One region of the Serratia sp. NPDC078593 genome, then DNA from elsewhere that is predicted to be linked to it. Evidence: riboswitches for the same ligand, from Rfam matches in the RefSeq annotation. Region 1 holds a riboswitch; each other region holds the start of a gene.
What was found. A riboswitch is a leader RNA that binds a small molecule or an ion and turns the genes downstream of it on or off. The one in region 1 is predicted to bind thiamine pyrophosphate.
Positions count from the first base shown of each region.

Region 2: it holds a riboswitch for thiamine pyrophosphate, as region 1 does, so the genes downstream of both, thiM (hydroxyethylthiazole kinase) here and thiC (phosphomethylpyrimidine synthase ThiC) in region 1, are expected to answer to the same signal.
Region 3: it holds a riboswitch for thiamine pyrophosphate, as region 1 does, so the genes downstream of both, thiB (thiamine ABC transporter substrate binding subunit) here and thiC (phosphomethylpyrimidine synthase ThiC) in region 1, are expected to answer to the same signal.

Region 1 is NZ_JBNNGK010000026.1:7,660-12,264, reverse strand. It holds gene thiS (sulfur carrier protein ThiS) at 1-134, opposite strand, end outside; gene ACQKDS_RS18930 (HesA/MoeB/ThiF family protein) at 131-895, opposite strand; gene thiE (thiamine phosphate synthase) at 888-1,538, opposite strand; gene thiC (phosphomethylpyrimidine synthase ThiC) at 1,531-3,468, opposite strand; TPP riboswitch at 3,584-3,708, opposite strand; gene rsd (sigma D regulator) at 3,748-4,254, opposite strand; gene nudC (NAD(+) diphosphatase) at 4,354-4,605, shown strand, end outside.
Region 2 is NZ_JBNNGK010000006.1:70,501-75,105, forward strand. It holds gene gutQ (arabinose-5-phosphate isomerase GutQ) at 1-689, shown strand, start outside; gene thiD (bifunctional hydroxymethylpyrimidine kinase/phosphomethylpyrimidine kinase) at 937-1,737, opposite strand; gene thiM (hydroxyethylthiazole kinase) at 1,734-2,528, opposite strand; TPP riboswitch at 2,564-2,655, opposite strand; gene ACQKDS_RS09010 (hypothetical protein) at 3,220-3,483, shown strand; gene ACQKDS_RS09015 (hypothetical protein) at 3,543-3,725, shown strand; gene ACQKDS_RS09020 (hypothetical protein) at 3,791-4,021, shown strand; gene ACQKDS_RS09025 (HlyD family secretion protein) at 4,181-4,605, shown strand, end outside.
Region 3 is NZ_JBNNGK010000001.1:121,359-125,963, reverse strand. It holds gene thiP (thiamine/thiamine pyrophosphate ABC transporter permease ThiP) at 1-1,516, opposite strand, end outside; gene thiB (thiamine ABC transporter substrate binding subunit) at 1,492-2,478, opposite strand; TPP riboswitch at 2,523-2,675, opposite strand; gene sgrR (HTH-type transcriptional regulator SgrR) at 2,713-4,374, opposite strand; gene sgrT (glucose uptake inhibitor SgrT) at 4,462-4,605, shown strand, end outside.

The DNA.
Region 1 (4,605 bases):
TCGGCACGCGGAATAATGGTGCGATTAATCGCCAGCGCAGTGCCCGGTTGATGGCGTTTAATCTGCTCCAGTAGCGCGGTGAGAGTTAAAGGCTGCGTCAGCTCCAGCGGCCGATCATTGACGCTTATCTTCATGCCTCACCTCCGCAAACGGCGCAGGCATGCGTTTTGCTCAGCTGTAAGGTATGCCAACTTTGCTGCTTACCGTCGAACAATCGCAATTTGCCGCTAAGGGAGGACGGCATACCCGCCAGCATCTTGATGGCTTCCAATGCCTGTAATGTCCCTATCACACCGACAACCGGTCCCAATACGCCAGCGGTGCGGCAGTTACGTTGTGGTTCGGTTTGCTCCGGATATAAACAGGCGTAACAACCGTGACGATAGGGGGGCTCGAGCACCAGAAGTTGACCACTGAAACCCACCGCGCTACCGCTGATTAATGGCTTGGCAGCGTGGAGGCAGGCGGTATTTACCGCGTGACGCGTTTCCATATTGTCGCTGCAATCCAGCACCAAATCACTGCGCTCAACAGCGTCCCGCAGTGCCTTTCCATCCAGACGTTGCGCCAGCACAATGCATTCAACCAGTGGATTTAGCGCCTGAAGATGATGTTGTGCCAGGCGGGCTTTCCCTTGCGAAATATCGTCGCTTCGGTAAAGGATTTGCCGCTGTAGGTTAGTGAGATGCACGGTGTCATCATCGGCTAGCAACAGTGTACCAACGCCCGCCGCCGCCAGATATAACGCGGCGGGTGAGCCCAAACCGCCAAGGCCGACGATCAGTACTCGGGCATTTTTAATGCTTTCTTGACCTTGCGGGCCGATGTCTTCCAGCAACAATTGCCGGCTGTAACGTAGGAACTCGTGATCGGACAGTGACGGGGGGTTATGCATGTCGCACCTCCTTGCCTTCGATCATCCGTAGCAGGTCGGCGGTGGCGGCTCGCCAATCCGCCGCTTTGGTGATGGCACTGACTACCGCAATGCTGCCGACGCCGGATGCCAGCACCGCAGGGACGCGATCAATGTCGATCCCACCGATTGCCACGGTGGGAAAGTCTGGCAGATCCGCGACGTGACGTTGCAGTTCTGTCAGACCTTGCGGTGCGGAGGGCATATTTTTGGTCTGCGTAGGAAAAATATGCCCCAGTGCGATGTAGGAAGGTTTCACCGCTTTGGCGCGTGCCACTTCGGCGTCATCGTGGGTTGAAATACCGAGGCGTAACCCAGCCTGTTGAATGGCGGCTAAATCCGCCGTGTCGAGATCCTCCTGCCCCAGATGCACGCCATAGGCATGATGTTTAATGGCCAGCCGCCAGTAATCATTGATAAATAACCGCGCCTGATATTTTTTTCCCAGCGCGATCGCCTCGACGATCTCGCTTTCAACCCGATCGTCGGTTAAGTCTTTAATCCGTAATTGAAGGGTGGTTACGCCTGCCGCGAGCAGACGTGCGATCCATTCAACGTTGTCGACGACCGGGTACAACCCGAGACGATGCGGCGTAGCAGGGAAAGGCATCGCGATATCAGCCATTTTGCTCCTCCTGCCAGGCCGTTGCGCTGTGGTAGAGCTCACTGCCGCGAGAGCGAAATTCAGCAGACATTTTTTCCATGCCGGATAATACCTCGATCGGCTTGGCGGCTTCCTGCGCGGCGGCATAGTCGCGTACTTCCTGTGAAATCTTCATTGAGCAGAATTTGGGGCCGCACATTGAACAGAAATGGGCGATTTTCCCGGACTCTTGCGGCAGCGTTTCATCGTGATAGGCGCGAGCAGTGGCGGGATCTAACGCCAGATTGAACTGATCTTCCCAACGGAATTCGAAGCGTGCCTTGGACATGGCATTATCACGGATTTGCGCCCCCGGATGGCCTTTGGCCAGATCGGCCGCGTGAGCGGCGATCTTGTAGGTAATCAGCCCTTGCTTCACATCTTCTTTATTGGGAAGGCCAAGATGCTCTTTGGGAGTGACATAGCACAGCATGGCACAGCCAAACCAGCCGATCATTGCGGCACCAATGCCGGAAGTGAAATGGTCATAACCCGGAGCGATATCGGTGGTCAAGGGGCCCAGCGTGTAGAAAGGGGCTTCATGACAATGCTCCAGTTCTTCGGTCATATTGCGGCGAATCATCTGCATGGGGACATGCCCAGGGCCTTCGATCATCACCTGTACGTCATATTCCCAGGCAATTTTGGTGAGTTCGCCGAGCGTATGCAGCTCTGCGAACTGGGCGGCATCGTTGGCATCCTGAATGGAACCGGGGCGTAGGCCATCCCCGAGAGAGAGCGATACATCATAGGCGGCGCAAATTTCGCAGATTTCGCGGAAGTGCTGGTAGAGAAAATTTTCTTTATGATGCGATAAGCACCATTTGGCCATGATCGAACCGCCGCGAGAAACAATGCCTGTCAGACGTTTGGCCGTCATGGGGACATAGCGCAGTAACACGCCCGCGTGGATAGTAAAATAATCCACCCCTTGTTCCGCTTGTTCGAGCAGGGTGTCGCGGAACATTTCCCAAGTCAGATTTTCCGCTACGCCGTTAACCTTCTCCAACGCTTGATAGATCGGCACGGTGCCGATGGGGACTGGGCTATTACGTAGGATCCATTCCCGTGTTTCATGGATATAGCGCCCGGTGGAAAGATCCATCACGGTATCTGCTCCCCAGCGCGTCGACCACACCAGCTTTTCGACTTCTTCTTCAATGGACGAGGTTACCGCCGAATTGCCGATGTTGGCGTTAACTTTGACCAAAAAATTACGGCCGATAATCATCGGTTCGGATTCGGGGTGATTAATATTAGCGGGAATAATGGCACGACCTGCGGCCACTTCTTGACGGACGAAGTCTGGCGTGATGTTGTCTGGCAAATTGGCGCCCCAGCTTTGACCAGGATGCTGTTGGCGTAGCACCTCGCCACGTATGCGTTCACGGCCCATATTTTCGCGCAGGGCAATAAACTCCATTTCAGGCGTGATAACGCCCGCACGTGCGTAGTGCAACTGGGTGACGCAGCGACCCGGCAGCGCCTTACGTGGCTGCGGTAAGTGCTCGAAGCGGAGGTGATCCAACCCTTCGTCAGCTAAACGCTGCTGGGTAAAGCCGGAGCTTACCCCGCGCAGTGTTTCGGTATCATTGCGTTCGCTAATCCAGCCCGCTCGCAATTTATGCAGACCGCGATGGACGTCGAGTGAGGCTTGCGGATCGCCGTAGGGCCCGGCGGTGTCATAAACTGGAATCGCTTCGTTTTGTTCGTATTGAGGATGGTCTTTGCTGCCGCCGATGAGTGTCGGACTGAGCTGAATCTCGCGCATGGGCACCCGTAAGTCTGGGCGCGAACCTTCAAGATAAATTCTACGCGAATTGGGGAAGGCAACGCCTTGCAGGTTATCGATAAACTGTTGGGCTTGTTCACGCTGTTCTTTGCGAGGACGGGTTTTGTTCACATTAGACATAGCAAATTCCTACCAGTGTGGTGATGAGTGGAAAATTGCTTGTCTGGAGTTCGGAGGGAGTAACGATGTTAGCCGATCGGCAGAGGGATTTCTAAGGTTGGAAATCTACCGGTGGCGATTGATTACTCTTGTTCCCTTCGCGGGTCTTAACCCGATCAGGTTCCGCGGATCCCGAATTAACGGTCTCAGCCTGGTCGACTTTGATAAAAAGCGCGACGCTAGGCACTCCGACAAGAGCCCTCAGTATAAAAGGGCGTTGTTATTAGCTGCAAGGGAAAACTATTGGGTTGCGTTGTCCGGTGCCGTTTCTTGGTGATTCTGCTCCCAGCTTTCTGCAGCCAATAGAATGAGTCGATCTTCCAGTGCAAACCGGGCGGCCAGTACTTCACCGATCTCTGAGAGCGAGTGATGGAATGCTAAGCATAGATCTTGGTCGATCTCCGTATCGGCGTAACGATCGTGGAACGCCATCACCTGCTCGGTATTGATCCATAATTTGGGATAAATCTGCGTAGCCAGCGCCATTTTTGGGCTGCCCACACCTTCCACTCGTTTGATAATTCTGTCATAGATATGAAAATGCCCTGCGGAGAGATAATCCACCAAATTATGGCAAAAGTTCTCCAGCGCTTTTTCATTCAACGGCGTATGCTTTTCTTTGTTCGGTTTGATCCCTACGAGAGTGCAGTAAGCGACCAGTAATTGTTTGCGCGCTTCAAGCCATTGATCAACTAATTCATTACTACCACCAACGCGCTGAGTCAGGCTTTCCAAACGGTTGAGCATGATTGACTCCGTAAGTAAGAAAAAGTAACGGTAAGTTATAAAATTGTAACAAAATCGATTTCTAGAGTGCCAGTGAAGTGGAGGTTGTGCAACAACGATATGGAACTTGTATTAACGGGTAATGAGAATGGCTGGTGGATAGTCAGTCATGACAGCAAACTGTGGTTACCAAACGGTGAATTGCCGTTAGGGTCTGCCGACAAGATGGGCTTACGCGGCTGCCGCGCGAGCCAGATCGGTGAATGGGGGGGCGAGGCCGTGTGGCTGGTGCGTCAGTCAATGCCGAAAGACATGGGCTCAGTACGGCAATTGCTCAATCTCGATCGCGCTTTATTTCAGCTCGCCGGGCGT
Region 2 (4,605 bases), on a different contig from region 1:
TGATCTTTATTTCCTATTCTGGCCACGCCAAAGAATTGGATCTGATCCTGCCATTATTGGCAGAAAACCCTATTCCAGTGATTGCCATCACCGGCGGTAAAACGTCACCGTTGGCTTTGGCGGCCGAATGCGTGCTGGATATTAGCGTCGAGCGCGAAGCTTGCCCGATGGGACTAGCCCCCACCTCTAGCGCGGTCAATACGTTAATGATCGGCGATGCGTTGGCGATGGCATTAATGCGCCAACGCGGATTTAATGCCGAGGATTTCGCTCGTTCACATCCCGGTGGTAGCTTGGGTGCGCGCCTACTGAATCGGGTGCACCACCTGATGCGAACCGGCGATAGACTGCCAGCCGTTGCTGAAAGCGCCAATGTGATGGATGCAATGTTGGAACTGAGCCGTACCGGGTTGGGGCTGGTGGCCGTGTGCAATGAACAGCAAAACGTGGTGGGCGTTTTTACCGACGGTGACCTGCGGCGCTGGTTGGTAGAGGGCCATAGCCTGAATGACGCCTTGAGCCCAGCGATCACTCGGCCCGGCTATCGTTTACCGGCGCAGTGGCGCGCAGGAGAAGCCTTAGAAGCGCTGCATGAACAGCATATCAGCGCCGCCCCCGTGGTAGATATTGATGGCCGATTGGTCGGTGCCATCAACCTGCATGATTTGCATCAAGCTGGCATTGGTTAATTATCGCCGGTTACGTGAGGCGCCGGGGCATGATGGCGATGCCCCGACGAAATACCTAACTAAGGTTGATGACTGCGTTACCATTGAACCAAAGATACTCGAGCCTAGTGCCCCAAGGGGTGCTCCCGCGGCAAGCCGTTCGCGTGTTGTCGTCAAGCAAACCGATTTGATTCGCAATGTATCGCTGCGGTTCCCAGCATGATGGTTGCCGTAAGCTGCCATTATGTTGTCAGCCTTTACAGGAGTCTCACCACCACGCGTGGAAATGATGTACCGGCCCAATCCCTTGGCCCACTTCCAGGCTCTCCGCCTGCTGTAACGCGCGTTGCAAGTAGTCTTTGGCCGCCGCCAGCGTATCCGCCCAATTATCATGGCGTGGGCGCAAGGCGGCTAACGCCGCCGACAGCGTGCAACCGGTGCCATGCGTATGCCGCGTCGCAACACGGGGCGCAGTGAAACGCAGCTCGAACTCAGCCGTGAATAACCAATCAGGACTTTCACTCTCGCTCAAGTGCCCTCCTTTCATTAATACCGCCTGACAGCCCATCGCCAATAATGCACGGCCTTGCTCGCGCATCTGTAGCTCATTTTTCGCCTCTGGGCAGGCCAACAGAGCCGCGGCTTCCGGCAGGTTTGGCGTAATCAGCGACACCCGCGGCAAGAGTTCGCAACGAATCGATTCGACGGCGTCTGGCGCCAGCAACGGATCGCCGCTTTTAGCTAACATCACCGTATCTAGCACCACAAACGGCGGTTGATAATAGTGCAGACGCTCCGCCACCGCGCGTACGATGTCTGCGTTTGCCAGCATACCGATTTTGGCACTATCAATACGTACATCGCTCAAGACAGAATCTAACTGTGCAGCCACAAACGCCGGTTCAATATGATAAACCGATTGCACACCGCACGTATTTTGCGCCACTAACGCGGTGATCACACTGGTACCATAAGCCCCCAACGCCGAAAATGTCTTGAGGTCGGCTTGAATACCGGCACCACCGCTCGGATCGGTGCCCGCAATGGTTAACGCATTGATTCTTTTCATTGCAGCGCCCCTGCTTTCAACTGGTACAACGCATCAAGAAACACCGGAATAAAACTACCAGGACCTTCAGCCTGCTGACTCGCGCGTTCACCGCATAACGACATTACGCGACACGCAGTAGCCACGTGCCCCATTCGCTCACCCGGCAGGCAACTAAATGCGGCTACCACCGCCGACAACGCACACCCTGTACCGACAACGCGAGTCATCAGACGATCGCCTCCGGGGATCGCCCAACTGCGTTTGCCGTCGGTCACATAATCCACCGAACCGGTCACCGCAACTACGGCACCACTGGTTTGTGCCAATTGATATGCAGCAGGCAACGCGATCCGTGAGTCGGTAGTGCTATCGACACCGCGCCCACCACCTTGTAATCCACTCAATGCCATAATTTCAGACGCATTGCCACGGATTGCAGCTGGCCGCAACATCAATATACGCCTCGCAAAATCAGTACGGTAAGTCAACCCATCCACGGCAACCGGATCCAATACCCACGGTTTATTACTCTGATTAGCAGCTTCAATCGCCGCCAACATGGATTCAGCACGCGAGGCGGTTAACGTACCGATATTCACTAATAGACCATCGGCGATACGGCTAAATTGCGCGGCTTCGCTCGGTTCAGTCACCATAGCCGGTGACGCGCCTAACGCCAGCAAGACGTTAGCTGTCAAAGCCTGAACCACGTCGTTCGTCAAGCAATGAATCAATGGAGAATGGTGTTTGAATAGGTTGAAGCTGGCCGCAGCACAAGCGCTGGGTAAAATATCAGGTCGAGCGATCATAATCCTCCCAACCGGCGTTTAAGAAGGCAGATACCGGTTGGGTATCGAGACTTCCCTACGCTGGCATAATCCAGATCAGGTAATACGGGTAAAATCTCAGCCCTATCGGGCACCCCGAGTCTTTTGAATATGATAGATTTATCGTATTGCTAGCTACAATCATATATCACAAAAGGGGCTAATAGCCACATCCACTTTCTTCGGTTAAATTATCCCCACATAGATAATTAGGAAAATATTACCTTACCAAATAGCGCTATCACTCTTATTATTTATTACACACAATCGCCAACCTATACAGATAAGATTATCACATCATGCAAAAATATAAATTATTTTGATAATTAATGTTGATATTCACCCATGAAAAATAAAAAAAAGCCTTATTATGCCGTGTATTAATACGTAATAATTACTGTAAACTCATCACACCTTGATAAAAATAAAGTATTTTTGGGACTTTTATTAAATAACTTCGGTGATAAGTTGAGAATTATCCTTAAATTCCCATTTGAATTGCACAACCTATTTATAATCCATCAACAATGAGTGTAATATTCACCGGCAGTTAAGTGTTTATCCTAAGTTGTAGTGACTATCTCCTGTAGAAATCGTCCATGAGTTGTAAAATTCAATTCATGGATTATCGTCATGTAATGACACACATCTATCAGTAAAAAATGGAGTATTTATGAGAGAGTTATCTAAAGTAGAAATGCAAGAAGTTTCAGGTGCTGGCTTGATCGGTGATATCTTCGGTACACTGGGTAAAGTGACCGATCTTGCTGTCAATACCGTTGCTGGTATGATTGGCAATATTGCTGGTAACATTGGTAACAGCATTGGCTCTATCATTGGTATGGGTATGGGTTTCTTCGATAACATCGGTAAAATCTTCAATAATGCATTTAAACCAGCTGCCCCAGCTAATCCAGTTACTCCGCCAAAAGAATAAGTTATTTCACTATCTGTTGTCTATTTAGACTTATAGATATAATTAATAAGGATATTAATATGAAAAAGATTGAAAAAAATGTCGCTATGCAAGTATTGGGTGGCGCAATGGGCTGTGAAGTTAGCCACAATCTGAGCATTGTTGAAGGCAAAGAAGTTTGTTATGTAACGGTTGGTTGCGTTGATAAATTCGGCGTCGTGACCTCAAAAAGCAAACCTGTAGAACGTACTGAGTGCAAATAATCTTATTATAATAAGATAGCACCAAAGCATTCACTTCATAAATAAAATTTCAGTAAGGAATAGCTATGAGAGAATTATCTAAAGTAGAAATGCACGAAGTTTCTGGCGCTGGTTTCCTGAGCGATATGTTTGGCTCACTGAGCGGTGGCTTGTTTGGTGGTATCGGTAAAGACATGAACAATGCTGGTAATACTATCATCGGTAGCATCACTAATGGCTTTATTAGCGGTGCTAAAGTATTCACCGACTTCGTATTCAATGTAGTTAAAGGTTTCAACGAAGGTCGTTACCTTTAATTGATGTTACATTGAAGCCAGTTTGACGTTATCTCTGCTGGTATTTAATCATCCATTTTTTGTAATCATCTCGATTAGAGGTGGATGAGAACATTATTATAAGAGCAAATCCGAGCTGATACTGGATTTGCTCTTATCTATATAAATAATAAGCATTCTATGGAAAGAAAAGGTATTTATCGTCGGGAATTCATTGAAAACCAAAAACAGAAATGGAAAGGAAAGGTTTTATTAAAAAATGGTGCTCCTGCATGGATGGTTGCATTTTTATCCAGCCTATTCGTAATAACATTATTCCTTTTGGTTTACTATTTAGAATACACCCGAAGAATTGACGTTAGCGGAGAAATAATAACCTACCCGCACTCCATCAATATTTACTCCCCCATGCAAGGTTATGTCAAAAAAGCGTATGTTGCATTGGGTGATAAAGTTAATAAAGGTGATCCACTTTATGAGGTCAGCGTAGCTAGAATGACGCTGTCTGGTAATGTCAATGCAGAAAGAAAAGAGGCGTTAGACAAGCAGATTGCCAATATTGACTCAATTATCACTAAATTAAAAAAATCTAAAAAAATCACGAT
Region 3 (4,605 bases), on a different contig from region 1:
CGTTGCTGCGATAGGCACCAATTTGTTGATAAAGATAGAAAGGCAGGGTACGAAATTGCTCATTGCCAAACAAGGCCACCACGCCGAAATCGCCAATTGATAGGACACAGGCGAAGGCGAGCGCTTGCGACAGTGGGCGGCGCAGGGCTTTCAATTCGATCCAACGCAGCCGTTGCCAACCTTGCATCCCCAGCGACAGACACAGCGGATTGTAGCGTTCTGCTACGTCGCGCATCGGGTTATCCAATACTTTTAATGCGTAAGGAACTGCCATCAGCGCATTGGTCAATATCACCAGTGCATAAGGGGATTGCGGCAGTCCTAACGTATCGCTAAACAGCAAGAAAAAACCGGTCGCCAACACGATACCTGGCATCGCTAGGATGACCATCCCACTCAGTTCTAGCATTTGCCCCCAGCGCAGACGCTGCCGTAATTTCAGTTCGCGGCTGCTCCACAGCAGCATCATGGTCAATACGACACACAGTAAACCGGCGCCAATCGCAATACGCAACGAGGTCAATAATGCCTGCCATAAAACTGGCTGTTGCAAGACGCGGAGCATCCCCTGATTGGCGCCGTCCACCACGACCGCCAGTAGCGGAGGCAGTAACAAGAGCAAGGCGGCGACGATCAGCAGGCAATCCGTAGCGCGTTGCCAACGGTTATCTTCCGGATTGCGCCAGTGGAAGGCCTGCGTATTGCCAACCGGTAGCGCCTGACTCAGCCGTTGGCTGAGTATCACCCACCCCAGACAGCAGGTTAATTGAATCAAAGCCAGTAATGCGGCGCGGCTGAGATCGTAGTCGTAGCTTAATGCCTGATAGATCGCCAGTTCGATAGTGGTGGCCTGCGGCCCGCCGCCCAGTGACAACACGGTGGCGAAACTGGCGAAGCACAACATGAAAATCAGTGCGCCACTCGGTAAAATTTGACGACGTAGTGCGGGCCATTCGACAAAGCGAAACTGTTGCCAACCGTTCATGCCTAACTGCGCCGCCAATTGGCGCTGTTCTACCGGAACGTTTTCCAGCGCTTGTAACAGCAGACGGGTGGCTAACGGCAGGTTGAAAAACAGATGTGCCAGCAGAATACCTTGCAGCCCGTACGGCGAAAAATGATATTCCACGCTCAACCAGCCGCACAGGGTTGCTAACCATCCCTGACGGCCATAAACGGTGAGCAGCCCAAACACCGCAACCAACACTGGCAATACCAGTGTCATGGCGCACAGCCGAAGTAGCAGCGTGCGGCCAAGAAAACGGCGGCGATACAGCGCGCGCGCCAACGCAATGGCGGGCAACACCGAGATCAATGCGGACAGCAGAGCCTGCCAGAAGGTGAAGCGCACCACGTGCCACAAATAACTATCCTGCCAAATAGCACGCCAGTCGCTTTGCGGCGCATGACGCCACAGCGAGCCGAAGGCCAGCAAGGCGACCAGCAAAATAACGCTGGCGGCCACTAGCCCGGGCCATAGCCAACGTGGGATCACTGGCTGACGGCGGTTTGCCATGCGCGTATCCAGTTGCTGCGTTGTTTCGCGACCTCTTCCGCGCTGTATTGCAATGCGGTTTGTGGCACGGTCATGCGTTCAAAACCGGACGGCAGAGACGTGTTGATCACCGGGTACATCCAGTTGCCCGTTGGAAGGGTATTCTGGAACGCGGGGGTCACAATAAATTGCATGAAGCGTTCCGCTAATTGAGGGTGCTTACTGGCTTTTAGCTTACCGGCTACTTCAACTTGCAAATAGTGACCTTCGCTAAAATTGGCCGCTGCGTAGGTGTCCTTTTTCTCTTCGATCAGATGATAGGCCGGGGATGTGGTGTAGCTCAGTACCAAATCGCCTTCGCCTTTCAGGAATAAACCGTAGGCCTCGCTCCAGCCTTTGGTAACGGTAACGGTTTTTTTCGCCAATTGCTGCCACGCAAGCGGTGCCTGATCGCCATAGACTTTCTGTATCCAAAGCAGCAGTCCCAACCCCGGCGTGCTGGTGCGCGGATCCTGATAGATCACTTTCCAAGGGTGTGGGCTACTGATCAGCTCTTTGAGGCTTTTGGGCGGATGCTTCAGCGTCTGTTTGTTGTAAACGAAGGCGAAATAGCCGTAATCATAGGGGACGAAGGTTTTGTTCTGCCAACCGCCGGGCAGCGTGAGTTTACTGTTATCAATATCGCTAGGTGCAAACAGATCGGTCTGCTGAGCGGCGTGCAACAGGTTATTGTCTAATCCCAGCACCACGTCTGCCTTGCTGTTTTTGCCTTCCATACGTAGCCGATTGAGCAATGACACGCCATCTTCCAGTGCGACAAACTTCAGTTCACAGTCGCACTCTGCTTCGAAGGCTTTTTTGATGGCAGAGCCCGGGCCCCATTCGGCGGCGAACGAATCGTAGGTGTAAACCGTCAGGGTTTCTTTTGCCAATGCGGGTGCTGCGAGCAGCAAAAAGAGGCAGGGCAGGTATTTTTTGATCACTTTGCACTCCTGTAATAATAGGGGCAAGGTCTCTGAGGGCAGCTGCGGCTGCCATGCTCAAATCCCTCCGCCGGTATTGACCGGATCAGGTTCGACGGGTTTATCCCCTTTATCAATGGCGTGGTTGCCGTGTGGCCGCAACGCCGTTGTGTGGGTATATCTCAGCAAAAATTGTTTCTGCACCCCGTTGAGACGGCGCTATTGTAAAGAGTAAGTTGCATCGGTGAAAGACGATTATGCTTCCGGTGGCGCAAACCAGGCCGATTTAAAATCAAACCAGCCAAGCGTATTCATGCGAACGCCGCGCATACTGCGCTGGCCGTGCAGTTTCAGCCAGTGGTGGAACAACGGATGCAAATGATGCTGATTCACTAATCGCTGACAGAACTCAGCCAACGGCAAGCGGTTATCTCGCCACATTGTGGCATCCTGGCTGAGATCTTCACTCATGCAGTGTTGCATCAATGGCAGTTCGTACAGCGTTGCGAATAGCGAAAATTCCAACGGTAAATAGAAGTTAGCGCTGCCCAGCCACAGATCGCTGTGCGCATCGCCTTGGTGCCATTGTTGATAATCGATAATTTGCACATTCAACTTGATGCCGTGCGCCGCTAACAAGGGTTCAATGGCTCCGCTGATGGCGTAAAACTCGGAATGCTCGCCGTAATAGGTCAACGTCAGTTCGGTTAATCCTTGCGGTTTGGGTTGCTGCCCCAGTTCACAGTTGTGATGCCAGCGCGGTAAAATGCCATAGGCGGGTGACCAATAACGTTGGTATACCGGATCCGCGTGGCTCAGTAACGCAATAGGGTTGATCAGTTCGCATAGCCAACGGCGGATCGCCGGATCGCGACACTGCGCTGAGCGCTGATCGAACAGTAAGAAATAACACCCTTCTTCCAACCGACTTTCCAGCTCGTTGTTAACGGTGTCGTCAGCCTGTAACTGTACGCCGGAGTGCACCAACTCCTCCGTTACCTCAGGCAGTACCCAGATATTGACCTCGTCAATCAGTGCGCGAAAGCCAAAATAATCATCAAAAGCGTGAATTTTCATCTGGTTTTGATGGTTACGTACTACGCGGTAGGGACCAGTGCCAATCGGGTGACGGGCGAAATCCGGCAGATTGTGCCATTCGCGCGGCAAAATCATCGCATGTACGCTGCCCAGCAGCCAAGGCAACCAGTAGTCAGGGGTATGTAAGTGAACATCGATAACATTGGTCGTTGGTGACGTGACGCGATCGAGATGTGAAAACAGTGGCTGAGGGATTAACCTTGCGAGTGATAAGATCACGTCCTCCATCTCCAACTCACGGCCATGATGAAAATGAATCACTGGCCGCAGATAAAAGCGCCAATGTAGCGGGGTTAAGGCTTGCCAGTGGTGAGACAGATCGGCTTCGAGTTCCCCATTTTCCTCATTTATTCGCGTCAATCCGCTGAAAATCTGCCGCGCTAGGTGCGTTTCTGAGCGGCGCAGCGCCGATCCGGGTAAGAGGTTATAGAGTTGGCGGTAGTACAACACGCGTAAGATGTGCTTACCTTGGCGGAAACTGCGGCCAAGTTGCGACAACAGCATCTGGCGTACCACACTTTTATCGCCGACTAATTGCACCAACTGATCGATATGATCCTGTTCGAGTAACGCCTCTGCACGTTGTTGCTGTAGAGCCAGACCGGTGTAATTGAAGATGAGCTGCGAGCGCTTGCCGCGCCCGACTTCCGCCTGCCAAGTGAGCCAACCTTCTCGCTGCATGGCACCCAGCAACGAGCGGACGTGGCGGCGTGAACAACTGAGTACCTCGGCCAGTTCTTGCAGCGTGGTTTCGGTGGTCTCGCCGTGGCAGCGTTGCCACAGGCGGATGAACTGTTGTTGCAGGCGTGAAGTTGACATAAAAGAGGAACGCTCCGCGATGAACTCGTCAATTTATCTTTCCCTATATTACGCCGATACTTTTATCCATTGAAAGGGGGACGGCTTATGAAGATTTTATTGTCGAAGCAGTTTTATCAGCGTTATTTCGCCGCGATTAACCGCCAACATGCCGACTGGTTGACGTTGATACCGCCGCAGGCACGCATGGAGATGCTGGCTCATTTAACCCAGTGGGATACGCCGACGCTG